DNA from 4 places in the Kurthia sp. YJT4 genome. Region 1 is predicted to be linked to each of the others. Evidence: riboswitches for the same ligand, from Rfam matches in the RefSeq annotation. Region 1 holds a riboswitch; each other region holds the start of a gene.
The links. A riboswitch is a leader RNA that binds a small molecule or an ion and turns the genes downstream of it on or off. The one in region 1 is predicted to bind thiamine pyrophosphate.
Positions count from the first base shown of each region.

Region 2: linked by a shared signal. The riboswitch ahead of QN089_RS07040 (ABC transporter ATP-binding protein) and the one ahead of tenA (thiaminase II) in region 1 are both predicted to bind thiamine pyrophosphate.
Region 3: linked by a shared signal. The riboswitch ahead of thiT (energy-coupled thiamine transporter ThiT) and the one ahead of tenA (thiaminase II) in region 1 are both predicted to bind thiamine pyrophosphate.
Region 4: linked by a shared signal. The riboswitch ahead of thiM (hydroxyethylthiazole kinase) and the one ahead of tenA (thiaminase II) in region 1 are both predicted to bind thiamine pyrophosphate.

Region 1 covers NZ_CP126689.1:1,234,523-1,237,732, reverse strand. Annotated here, with positions in the region: gene QN089_RS05980 (sensor domain-containing diguanylate cyclase) at 1-663, opposite strand, end outside; gene tenA (thiaminase II) at 770-1,468, opposite strand; TPP riboswitch at 1,568-1,671, opposite strand; gene QN089_RS05970 (2-isopropylmalate synthase) at 1,739-3,210, opposite strand, start outside.
Region 2 covers NZ_CP126689.1:1,448,089-1,451,298, forward strand. Annotated here, with positions in the region: gene QN089_RS07035 (TIGR04104 family putative zinc finger protein) at 1-1,217, shown strand, start outside; TPP riboswitch at 1,280-1,388, shown strand; TPP riboswitch at 1,454-1,561, shown strand; gene QN089_RS07040 (ABC transporter ATP-binding protein) at 1,583-2,359, shown strand; gene QN089_RS07045 (ABC transporter permease) at 2,356-3,096, shown strand; gene QN089_RS07050 (ABC transporter substrate-binding protein) at 3,096-3,210, shown strand, end outside.
Region 3 covers NZ_CP126689.1:2,540,013-2,543,222, forward strand. Annotated here, with positions in the region: gene QN089_RS12670 (tryptophan-rich sensory protein) at 1-329, shown strand, start outside; gene map (type I methionyl aminopeptidase) at 384-1,136, opposite strand; gene thiT (energy-coupled thiamine transporter ThiT) at 1,307-1,870, opposite strand; TPP riboswitch at 1,966-2,065, opposite strand; gene QN089_RS12685 (magnetosome magnetite crystal formation protein family) at 2,181-2,534, shown strand; gene QN089_RS12690 (foldase protein PrsA) at 2,577-3,210, opposite strand, start outside.
Region 4 covers NZ_CP126689.1:1,589,764-1,592,973, reverse strand. Annotated here, with positions in the region: gene thiD (bifunctional hydroxymethylpyrimidine kinase/phosphomethylpyrimidine kinase) at 1-511, opposite strand, end outside; gene thiM (hydroxyethylthiazole kinase) at 511-1,266, opposite strand; TPP riboswitch at 1,410-1,507, opposite strand; gene QN089_RS07790 (hypothetical protein) at 1,607-2,065, shown strand; gene QN089_RS07785 (PadR family transcriptional regulator) at 2,111-2,647, opposite strand; gene QN089_RS07780 (sensor histidine kinase) at 2,794-3,210, shown strand, end outside.

The DNA of each region.
Region 1 (3,210 bases):
TTGCTTTCTTCTAAATGCATAAAAAAGTAATGAAATACATGCAGTTAATGTAATACAGCCAATTAAAAAGACTTGCCAAAACTCATGTTGCTGTTGCTTTTTCACGATAATTTGTTCATTACCGATAGATATACTTTTCCTCAAACCACCACTTACATTCTCAAAACTAATCATTTGAAACGTAATTTGCAACGTCGTTTGATCTACGCGAAAACTAGGTATTTGTGGTTTCATTTGTTGTACAGCTGTCTTATTACTTTTTAGGAGGCTTCCATTCTCTTTGATAAGTACATTATTTACATATAAATTATAGCTACTATATTGAAAAGGTATATAAAATTTTAAATAGCGGCCAACAAAAGATTCAGGAACTTTAATCGTTGTACTATAAGTCGCACGATCAGAGTCAATATTTAAACGCTGATTTAGCATATAAGGTACTTTGACAATATCGCTGTTTCCAAGCTTAATTTCTTCTTTCATATCTTGTGGATCAAACAATTCACCACGTATAAAGTTCCAGTTTCCATTTAAATTTTCATAAAAAGTATCGTAATTTGAATGACGAAAATCATGTGTTGTCATTGTGGTAGCAAAACTCATCGGAGCGTACGTCATAAAAAGTATACAGAATGATAAAAGTGATACAAACCATTTTTTCATTTACGCCCCTCCTTTACATCCGTTAGTTATTCCCTTTTTCTTATAAAATTACTACTTATTCATAAAAAAACACCCACCGAATAAATTTCAGTGGGTGTTCATTCTATTATATAGAACTGATTTTGTCAGCTTGAAGTTCCTGAGGCCAGTGAGAAATTGTGTTCCCCATCTCCCAGAACAAATATTCAAAGCGAGTTGTTTGTAAGAAAATTTCTTTAACATGTGCCAGTTCATCACCTGTTAAATCAGCTGCTAACTCATCCATCAAATCAATCATATCTTGTGCGCTATGTTCAAATGTCGGTTCACTATACATACGCACCCAGTCACCGTAAAGTGGATGATCGACAGCTCCAGGAATTTGTGCGAGTTCACGTCCAATCTCTAAATAGCTCCAAGCACATGGTAAGATAGCTGCGATCACATGCGCAAGTGAGCCATTCTGCGCTTCTGATAACATATAACGAGTATAAGCTATCGTTGTCGGCGCTTCTTTTGCTTCACGCATCTCTTGCTCTGAAATCCCAAAACGCTCTGCATATTTACGATGTAAGGCCATCTCAATTGATAACGTATGATGGACTGAAGCTGACAAGCGTGTCATAACATCTAAATCGCGTGCTTTTTGAATCCCAATCGCAAATACTTTTGCATATTGAATTAAATATAAATAATCTTGAATCATGTAGTGACGGAATTTCTCTGGTTCTAATGTTCCGTGACCAATTCCTTGTACGAATGGATGTGCGTGATTTGCACGCCAAATCGGTCGAATTTCCTCAATTAATTGCTCTGAAAACTTCATCTTTTTTCTCTCCCTTTTCACAAACACGAAGGAAACAAAAAGGCCACTCACCGCATTACGAAAATCGTAAAAGACGGAGAATGACCTGCAAATAATATGCTAAAAATGTCACTTCTTCCTTACGACAGTGCGAACTGTATCAAGTTAGAGGGTTAAGCTACTGCTCTCTCAGCCAATTTTATATGGCACCCCTAGTAGTGATTGTTTGTGTATTTAATTGTTAGTACACACCTATCATCTATGACAACAATTGGAAAGTCAAGCGATTTTTTAAACAGGTTCTGGAATCGAGATGAACTGATCGACAACAATCGTATTAATCGCATTAATATAAGCAAGTGCACTCGCTTTAATGACATCTGTATCAGAAGCTTTTGCAATATATGTTTCGCCTTCATATTCAACTTGTAACTTCACTTTACCGATAGCTTCTTTACCGCGTGTCACACTTGAAATTTTGTATTCAAGTAGCTTTACTTCGAATGCTGTTACTTCTTGTAGCGCTGAATACAATGCATCAATTGAACCTGAGCCAACTGTCGCTGCTTTCAGTACTTCCTCACCGCGACGTACCTTCACACTTGCAGACGGGAAGATTTGATTCGAAATCACTTGAATGTCTTCTAAGTGGTAGAAAGCATCACTATGAAGCGCAACTTTTGCATCTTCATTTGTACGTTTGAAATAATTTTCTACTAAAATGAATAGGTCGTGGTTATACACTTCTTTTTTCGTATCAGCCAACTTTAAGAAATCCGCAAAAACCTCTTCAAATTGATCTGGTGTTAAGTTGCCTAACGCTAAGTTTTCAAGTGCATTTTTCACCGCATGACGACCAGAACGAGCTGTTAATACTAATTCCATATCGTCTAAACCAACCTCTGTTGGGCTCACGATTTCATAAGCATCACGTGATTTTAATAGACCATCTTGGTGAATACCAGATGAATGCGCAAAGGCATTGTCGCCTGTGATTGCTTTATTTACTTGTACATCAAGTCCCATTAAGCTCGAAACGATGCGCGATGTGTTCATAATCTCTTTCTTGTTGACTCGGGTATGTGCATTGAAATAATTTGAACGTGTTGATAGTGCCATCACGACTTCTTCAAGTGCTGCGTTACCCGCACGCTCACCGATTCCATTAATTGTACACTCTACTTTATCCGCACCATTTTTAATTGCCGCAAGTGTATTCGCTGTCGCCATACCTAAGTCGTTATGACAGTGAACACTTAGTAATACAGAATCATCTAAGTTTTTCATACGGTCATTTAATTTACCAATCATTTCACCGAATTCTTCTGGTACTGCATATCCAACTGTATCTGGTACATTAATCATCGTTGCGCCAGCTTTCATGACCGCTTCAATTGTTTTCCATAGATATTCAAAATCAGAACGCGATGCATCTTCTGTTGAATATTGTACTTGTGGTAAAAGTGTTTTTGCGTATTTTACTGCATCTACACCAATTTGTAGAATTTGATCTTTTGATTTTGAGAATTTTTTCTCTACGTGAATATCCGATGTACCAAGTACCATGTGAATCATTGGATTTTCTGCGTATTTTACAGCATTGTAAACTGAATCAATATCCGCTTTCACTGCACGCGCTAAAGCTGTGATCATAATATCGTCTGTGTTACCAACTTTTTGTGCGATTTGCTTTACTGCATTGAAGTCACCTTCTGATGAAGCGGGGAACCCTGCTTCGATGATATCTACTTGTAATTTTTTTA
Region 2 (3,210 bases), 210 kb from region 1:
AGCGAATGATTCAAAAAGGAAAAAAAGAGAGAAGAAAAGTCATCTATAAACCCCTCCTATTAACTGCTTGTATGATGGTCGTATTCGCTGGCATTCTTCTTATGATTTTCCAACAACAAACGACACGCGTTGGACAAGCAGAAGATGGGATTCAGTCGATTCGAATTGATACAGAAGCGCGTTATGAAGAAGACGGAACAACATTAACGAATCAATGGTTTTCAAGCGAGCGAGAACTATCTTCTTCTAAATTTGAAGCATTTCAAAAAAAATTAAATGCGAGTCCTGTTATAAAAAAAGAAATAGAACCACCTTCTTTATACTATGTTGTCGAAGTAACGAAAGAGAACAACGAAGTCGAAACCTTTTTACTATTTTCGAATGACGAAGATACACAGTATTATGTAAAAGAACTTGATACAGATAAGATTTATAAATGGGCTGACAGTGTAGAGGAAACGGAACTCTTTTTCAAATTAAAACCAAGTGTTATGGAGATAGCACTCATCGCATTTATTTTATGTATACCCACTTTATTTTCAACATTATTCATTGAAAAAGAGAAAAAAGAACCCTATGAATATCAAAATAAAGTGAAAAATATTTTCGGGAAAATAGCATTCGTTACGACTATGCTTTTTGCATGGTACGTCATTTGGAAAACCAGAAATATTTTTTATGGTTTATTAATCTTTACATTTGCATCAATTATCGGTTCATTCAATAAAAACCATATTCGAATGAGCCGTCCAAATGCGATGAAGTTATTAGAAGGAACGAAGGATATACTGAGTTACACATATGCCTTTACAATATTTATTTTTATACTGTACCGTAATCAAAACGCTCTATACGTGGGAATTGCCTTTATTGTTTTAAGCTTTATTTTATGGCTTGTTATGAAAAATCGTGAAGAAGTAACGTGTCCACATTGCGACGAAGTGCTCGACTATCGGACGGCGTGGAAACTTCAGTGGGGTATGAAGAAATATCAAACATGTGAACATTGTGCACAACCGATTTATTTAAACAAAAGACGTATTGATCTACAAAGCTTCCTGCTAAGTCTTGTGTTAGGCGCATTATCAATCGGAGCGCATCTGTACGGAATTCATACAGCGTATATTATCGGTGTTATCATCGTTTATATGATTTACTTTATGTTATTTTCACCGCTCTTTATTCGTGTCGACAAAGAGGACAAACCACTTTGGTGATGAAAATAAAACCAACTATTGCATAAATTACTAGGGAGTGCTATACTCACCTTAACAAAATCATAGTGTGCTAGGAGTGCTGGTGTTGCCAGCTGAGATGGAGCCGTAAGCTCTGGATTCTTTCAACCTGATCTAGTTCATACTAGCGTAGGGAAGCCGTTTCGACCGAAAAAACAATTTCAGGTCCCTGTTTCGATACGTGTATGGAGACAGGGGCTTTTTCTAATTTCATAATGCTTCACCACTAGGGGTGCCGTTTTTACGTGCTGAGAGAGGTTTCGACACCTTAACCCTTATTACCTGATCTAGTTCGGACTAGCGTAGGGAAGTGGCATGCGATGATTCTGTCATTTGCAGCCATTTCGATTCTTTGTCGAGATGGCTTTTTTTATAGAGGAGGAAGATCATTGGAGAGTTTAGCTTTACAAGATGTCTGTTTTCGTTACGAAGAACAACCCATTTTAGACCATGTTCATTTTTCCATTCAAGAAGGTGAATTCGTTTCGTTAATTGGTCCGAGTGGTTGCGGAAAAAGTACGATTTTCCGTCTCATTACAGGTCTATCTCAGGCACAGTCGGGACAAGTGACCGTAGCGAAACAACCTGTAGGCTATATGCCACAGCAAGATTTACTGCTCCCTTGGCGAACTGTATTACAAAATACATTGTTGCCATTAGAATGTCAGCGAATACCGAAAAAGAGAGCAGAAGAACAGAGTAAGGCGTTACTCGAGGAATTTGGTCTAGGAGCTTACATGCATAAAAAACCAAAAGACTTATCGGGTGGCATGCGCCAACGTGTTGCCTTCATTCGTGCATTGAATGCTTCACAAGATGTACTGTTACTCGATGAACCATTTAGTGCACTTGATGCACTGACGAAGATGGAGTTACAAGATTGGTTATACATACAAGCGAAAAAATGGCGTAAAACCATTTTATTTATTACGCATGATGTGGATGAAGCGCTCTATTTATCAGATCGTATTCTAACTGTACAGCAGACACCAATTCATACGCTACACGAAACGATTGTCCCAATGGAACATAAAAGACAGCGTTCAGATTTAGCAAGTAAGGAGGTGCAAGACGTGAAGCAACAACTGATTTACATGTTGCAACAAGGACGTCAGCAATTATGAGAAAAAATGCACCTGCGATTTACGTGAGTGTGGGACTGCTACTCATTTGGGAAGTATTTGCGCGCTGGCTAAATGAGATGTACATCTTACCGTCTCCAACAGCCATCTTACAAAAGATGTGGGATTTTAGAGAAGCTCTATTTACCGTCCATTTACCTGCAACACTACAAGTACTTTGGATTGGTTTACTAATTTCAATTATTTTAGGCATTGGCCTCGCGATTATGATGCACCTCAGTCATTGGTCGGAGCGCGCATTCTATCCGCTACTCGTCGCGTCACAGACGATTCCCATTACAGCACTCGCGCCCATTTTTGTTTTATGGTTCGGTTACACGATTTGGAGTAAAGTGCTTGTGACTGTCCTCATTGCGTTTTTCCCGATTGCGATGAGTATGTTTGATGGACTGCGTAGTACAAAGCGTGAACTAGAAGAACTCATGCGAACGTACGGGGCGACAAAATGGCAAATTTTTTGGAAGCTACAACTTCCGTCAGCGCTACCACAGCTATTCTCTGCTTTTAAAATCGCTGTACCGCTCAGTATTATCGGCGCAGCTGTTGGGGAGTGGCTCGGAGCACAGGCAGGTCTCGGTTACTTCAGTAAACGAATGATGACACAGTTAGACGGAGCAGGTGTATTTGCGCCTATCGTTCTATTATCTACGATGGCGATCATTGCTGTCTTCATCATTCGAATCATTGAAAAAAAATATATCGTTTGGAGGAAAGATTAATGCGTTTGATGAAATTTTTTGTACTATGTAGTTTGTTAGTTGTCGTATTAGCAGGTTGTTCAAGTAAAGCAAAAGATGGTAAAGAATTAAAAGAAGTGACAGTTATGCTCGATT
Region 3 (3,210 bases), 1.3 Mb from region 1:
TACCTATATCACTTTATTTAGCATGGCTCGTATTACTTATTATGTTCAATTTAGCAATCTTACTTGTTGCAGCACGTTGGGATGGTTTTGGATTAAGTCAACCGCTATGGGCCGTCATCTTATTGACTGTCTTTGTAGCCATTGCACTTCACATCCGCTTTCATCATTACGATCCTTACTTCCCGATTCTATTCATCTGGTTCTATTTAGGAATTGCTGTACAAAATAACTTTGAGGAATTATTAGTAACAACAGCTGCATTATTTTTAAGTGGTGTATTACTTGCTGGTATTCTATTTATGCGTAAAAAGCCAAGAACAATCTATTAACATGTTTTACACTATAGAAAAGAGGAGAACGAAAAAATCGTTCTCCTCTTTTTATTAATCAATTTTTGTTGTTAAAATCGGGCCATTTTTTGTCACGATTACTGTATGTTCTAGTTGTGCTACAAATGATTTATCTGGTGTTAAAAACGCCCAACCATCTGTACCTTCAATAATATTTTCAGCTGCTTGTGAGATGAATGGTTCTACTGCGAAAACCATACCTTCTTTCATTAAAGTAGCGTCCCATGCATCATAATAGTTCAATACATATTGTGGTTCTTCATGTAATGAGTGTCCTACACCATGACCTGTTAGGTTCATAATTACTTTTAAACCATTATCATGCGCTTCACGTTCTACAGCTTTACCAATTTGATTCAATTTAGAACCTGGTTTAACCTTTGTCATAGCACGATCAAAAGCTGACTGTGCTACATCACATAATTTTTGTAATTCTGGCTTTTCAGCATCACCTACGATAAATGAAATACCTGTATCTGCATAAAAACCATCCACATGACCCGATACATCAATATTAATCATATCGCCTTCTTTTAGAGGTGTATCGTTTGGAATACCATGTGCTACGACCTCGTTTACACTAATACATGTGAAACCTGGGAAGTCATATTCTGCTTTTGGTCCAGATACTGCACCTTTTTCTTCAAATAGTTTACCAGCTAATTCATCTAGCTCTTTTGTTGTAACGCCTGGTTTTGTCGCAGCTTTCATTGCCTCGCGAATTTCTGCCATGGCACGACCCGCTTTTAATAACGCATCGATTTCTTGTTGAGTTGTTGCAATCATGTATAACGGTCCCTTCTATATAAAATTCTACTCTTAACTATATCATAATTTTTGTAGATACATATAAAAAGTCTATGCATTCTTTCATACATTCAGTAAAAGTTTTTATTTAGGTGGATATATATATAATAAAAAAACGTAACGATTTCTTAATCGCTACGTTTTTATTCTTAATACGTCTTTTGAACGAATAACTTAGGTGCTGCTCTAAACAATAGATAAATCACGACAGCTGTTAAAATAATAGCTGGAATCATATACGAGCTATTATAAACAACAGAATAAATCCATGGGTTTTGGTCGCCTGCATAACTTGCGAAGAATACTGCGCCTGCTACTGTATGTGAAATCAGTCGTAGGATTCCACCAATTGCTGTACCCACTAAAATCCAGCCAAGCATTGCGCCATCTTTTTTCTGTTTTGAAGCACGAATAACCATCGGACGGAAAACTCCAGCAATCCCGACAATTGTGAACGCAAAGAAGTAATCTAAAAATCCTTGTAATGGGGTTAAAATACTTGCACCTGTTAAAACTTGTAGTACCCCTACAATAAGACCTGTCGCAAGCCCTGGTAATGTTCCCCAACGCATCGCCATCAATACGATTGGTACCATAACTAAACTAATGGAACCACCCTGTGCCCAAATCGAAAACGATAGTTTGTCTAAAATAAAACCAATCGCCGCAAAAATGGCCACCTCAATCATCATTAATAATCTTTGTTTGTTCATCTTTATGAACCTCCATTGATTTGATGTCTTACACAATTCCTGTGGTAATCTAGATAAAAAAAACGACATCAGGACAGAGCCTGACATCGTTATATGTCGGTTTCTATCCACATTCCTACGCAAGTGTTAACTTACAGGTTCGAAGGGTTGGAGTCGAAACTCTCTCTCAGCACGTATGCACCCCTTGTGGTTTACATCATTATTTTTGAACACTCTCATTCTACTGAATTTAACGAAATATAGCAATAGCATGAAACGATTTCCATTTTTATACGTATATAAGTTATTATGAACAAAAGGGAGGGTTATCATGGAACAGAATAATCGTATTTTATCATCACTTTGTTACTTCAGTATTTTCTTTGCAGGCTTTATTTTACCGCTGATTGTTATGCTCGTTGTAAAAGATCGTGATGTAAAAAAACACGCAACACATGCACTTATTTCTCACTTGTTACTTTATGTTCCTGCAGTTATTTTCTTTATTATTTTAGCAACAATGGGTATCTTTGCATCAGCTGAAATGAGTGATTCAACAGGTGCTGCACTTGGTATAGGTGTCATTATTTTCATCATTTTCATGGCTTTATTCTCATTGGCGATTGTCATTTGGAATATCGTTCGCGGCATTCAAGTATTAAACCAAAAAAGTACAACTATGTAAGAAAAAGAAGCAGCTGAGATCATTCTCATACTGCTTCTTTTGTTATTTACTGAGTGTATTTGTAATGTCGTAGTCTGCCATTTTCTCTGTTAACCAACTTGAATATTGTGCGCTAATTTGCGATTCAATATACGCTTCTTTTACTTTGTCTTTGACCTCTTCATACTTCGCTGTTTTTGCATCGACTGTACCTGTTACTTTGATAATATGGTAACCATAATCTGTTTTGATTGGGTCACTAATATCACCTTTTTTCATGTTGAAAGCTTGTGTCGCAAATTCTTCCACCATTTCTGATTTCGTAAAGTAGCCTAAGTCGCCACCTTTACTTTTCGTGGCAGTATCAGTTGAATATTTCTTCGCCAATTTTGCAAAGTCACCACCTGCATCTAACTCTTTTTTGATTTTTGTCGCAGTTGCTTTTTTCTCTACAAGAATGTGACTTGCCTTCACTTGCGCTGCTGTATCGAATGTAGATTGATTTTCTTTTAGATAAGCTTTTAATGTTTCGTCAGATGTATCTAAATCCTTCTCAATCATTTTAGATGCGAGTACATACGTTTTTAAATTCGCTTTAAAATCAGATTTAGACATGTTATTTGATTCAAGTGCTGATTCAAGTGCATCTGCTCCGCCATATTGTGTTTCGACTTTTTTATATTGTGCATCTACTTCT
Region 4 (3,210 bases), 360 kb from region 1:
CGATGACTTCAGGTCCCATAGCGAGTAATTTTTTAGCTACCTGTTCAACATCATCATAAGTTTGAATTTTCATGCCTGTCAGTGCCTCTGCTTCTGGAATATTCGGTGTGAGAACAGTCGCTAGTGGGAATAGGTGAGTAATCATCGCATCAACTGCTTCTTGTTGCAGTAGTGTGGCACCACCTTTTGCAATCATGACAGGGTCAACAATAATAGGTGCTTGTACATTCTCTAGTTGTTTTGAAACAGCTTCAATAATAGATGCTGAAAAAAGCATCCCCGTTTTTAGTGCATTCACATTAAAATCGCTTTGAATCGACTGTAATTGTTCCACAATGAAATCTTCGGGTAACGCATAAACAGCTTGTACGCCATACGTATTTTGTGCAGTAACAGCTGTTAAAACAGATGTACCGAATGTTTTCAATTCTTGAAATGTTTTTAAATCAGCTTGAATACCGGCACCGCCACCTGAATCAGATCCGGCAATCGTCAGTGTAATCGGTAACATTATTTAATCCCTCCAAAACTCATTTGTTGTAGTTGGTTTAGGATGTGCATTTGAAAATCGCCAATACCATTGCTGTGATGATGTGCAGTTTCTGCGACTTGTTTATAGTCTTTGTGAATTGTGATAACACTTTGTAGTGCGTCTGTATGTGATGCGATTGAAGCAGCTGTTAGGGCAGATAATAAGCAACCAGCTCCTGTAATTTGTTCCATCCATGCATGTCCGCCGTTTATTATGTGAACCGTCGTGCCATCTGTGATTAAATCTTCTACACCACTTACAGCAACAATCGTTTTGTAGCGTGTTGCGACTTGTTTAGCTGCTTCTTCAATTTCAAAAGACACCTCACCTGCATCGACACCACGAGAGGTGACTTTAATTTCCGCAAGAGCCGCTAACTCACCAGCATTACAGCGAATGGCTGTAAATTGCACATGTTGTAATAGTTGTTCGACTGTTTGTTTACGATATTTAGAAGCACCGATGCCTACAGGATCTAAAACGACTGGAATCCCTTTTTTATTTGCAGCTTGTCCAGCTAATATCATCGCATCGACTGTGCGTGTATTTAACGTACCGATATTAATTAATAATCCATTTGCGATTTGAACAATATCATGCATTTCTTGTATTTCATCCGCCATGATGGGCGATGCACCTACTGCTAAAAGTCCATTTGCAGTAAAGTTTGTTACGACATAATTCGTAATACAGTGAACAATTGGTTTCGTTGAATGAATTGATTGGATACTCATTTTTAGTTACCTCCATTGATGAATGAAAAGCAAATTCATGAAGCTTCTCATACTCAGTTTCACTAAATTAGAGGACGGGTTTCTGCTTTTTCACTATAAAAATAAAAAAGCTGCTCAACGAATTAATCGTAGAACAGCATTACATGCGAAAAACAGCTGCTCCCTACGCCAGTATTAACTGACAGGTTCAAAGGGTCAGGTTTTACCTTCTCAACTCCTAAGAGTCCCCCCGCAAATCTAGTATGGTTAGAGCATACCATATTTAGACCATTTTGCAAGGTTCCGCTTTAGTAAAAATAGGTTGTCTTGTATAATGAGAACAAGTATGGAGGGAAATTGTGTGAAAAATCTATCGTGGTATATTTCTTTAGGGATTAGTTTTTTAGGTTTCATGGTCATCAATTATTATTTTACGTTGGACCCTACTGAAAAAGTTGGAAACTTAAACCCTGCTTTCTTTTTAATTGTTTTATTAGTGCCTTTCCTGTGTGTCAGTCTGTTTATTACGTGGAGCGTTGGCGTATCTTTTTTTGAAACAGCAACAAAAGGAAAGCTAGCATCAGCAATTCTTATTATTGTCGTGATTTTTATTTTAGCAGGCGGTACAGAATATCAATATGTAACAAGTCAAATTGAAGTTTTTGGCGGAACATGGAATGATTCGAAATCGATTATTTACGGTCGTTCACCGTTTAATAGTTATACAAATGATTGGTATTTTAATGAATCTGTCTTTTTAATCATTCATACAATTGCTTTTTCGTTAGGAAGTTTATTCCGGAGTAAAGTGACAGATTAAATAACAAAAAGACTTGGGCTCAGTGCCTAAGTCTTTTTTGTATGCTTAAATATGTTCTGCAATTGCGTCACGAATATCTTGTAGCCATTTTAAGTTTTCGTTAAATTGTCGATCTGCATGTCGGATAATTAATTGAATATGATCAACATCTTTTACAGAAGGATGTGAACCAGCTTCAATAATCGAATCGATTCGCTTACTCTCACGCTCGATTGCCTGATCTAATAGACCAATTACACGTTTTAAATCAACATACTTTAAAAATAAAATAGGAATATAGAGACTTTGTACATCTGCTAAATTAATCGAGTCGAATGTTTTATAAATGAGTTCTACCATATACGCACGTCCAGCATCTGTAATGGCATAAACGGATTTTTCAGGACGATTTTCTGTATGAATGACTTCGATTTTTTTAATATATCCTTTTTTTTCTAACGAGTCGAAATGATAATAAAGTTTTCCATCACTTAATTTAAAACTTGGATCAATATCAACAATATTTGTGAAGAGCTTTTTGATAAAGTAGGGATGGTAATTATTTTCAGATAAAATCCCTAAAATAAAAAGTTGAATTAACATCACTTGATGCCTCCAATAAATGAAATTTACGTCGTCATTCTAATAGTACACGATATTGTAAAAGGAAACTACAGAAAACAAGATGTTTCTAGCTTGAAACAGTATTTTGTTATATGATAGACAGAGAATTAAGGAGTTGAACGCGTGTGTCAAAATGGTATTCTATTATACCGAAACATCCCATTCAAAGTATTTTAGCATGGGTATTTATTTGCTTTATTCCATTTTATTCAGTATTTAAAAATCAAGATCATACGACGCAAAGTATTGCAGCAGCCATTCTGATTACATATCTTATTTGTGTGTATTTAGATTTCAAACTGCCAAGTGGTTTGACGTATATGTGGCTATCATTTGAGATGATTATAAATGCCGTTATGTCCGTTTTATATGGCTATTTTTATTTCTCTATTTTTACGTCATTTTTAATTGGACGTATTCGTAGTAAAGTCGGCTTTTATATTATGTATGGCTTACACATTGCGGCAACAGTTGGTGCGATTATTGGTGGCTTTTTCATTGAAACGGCTATTTATATTCAGCAAATTCCATTCATGGTTGTC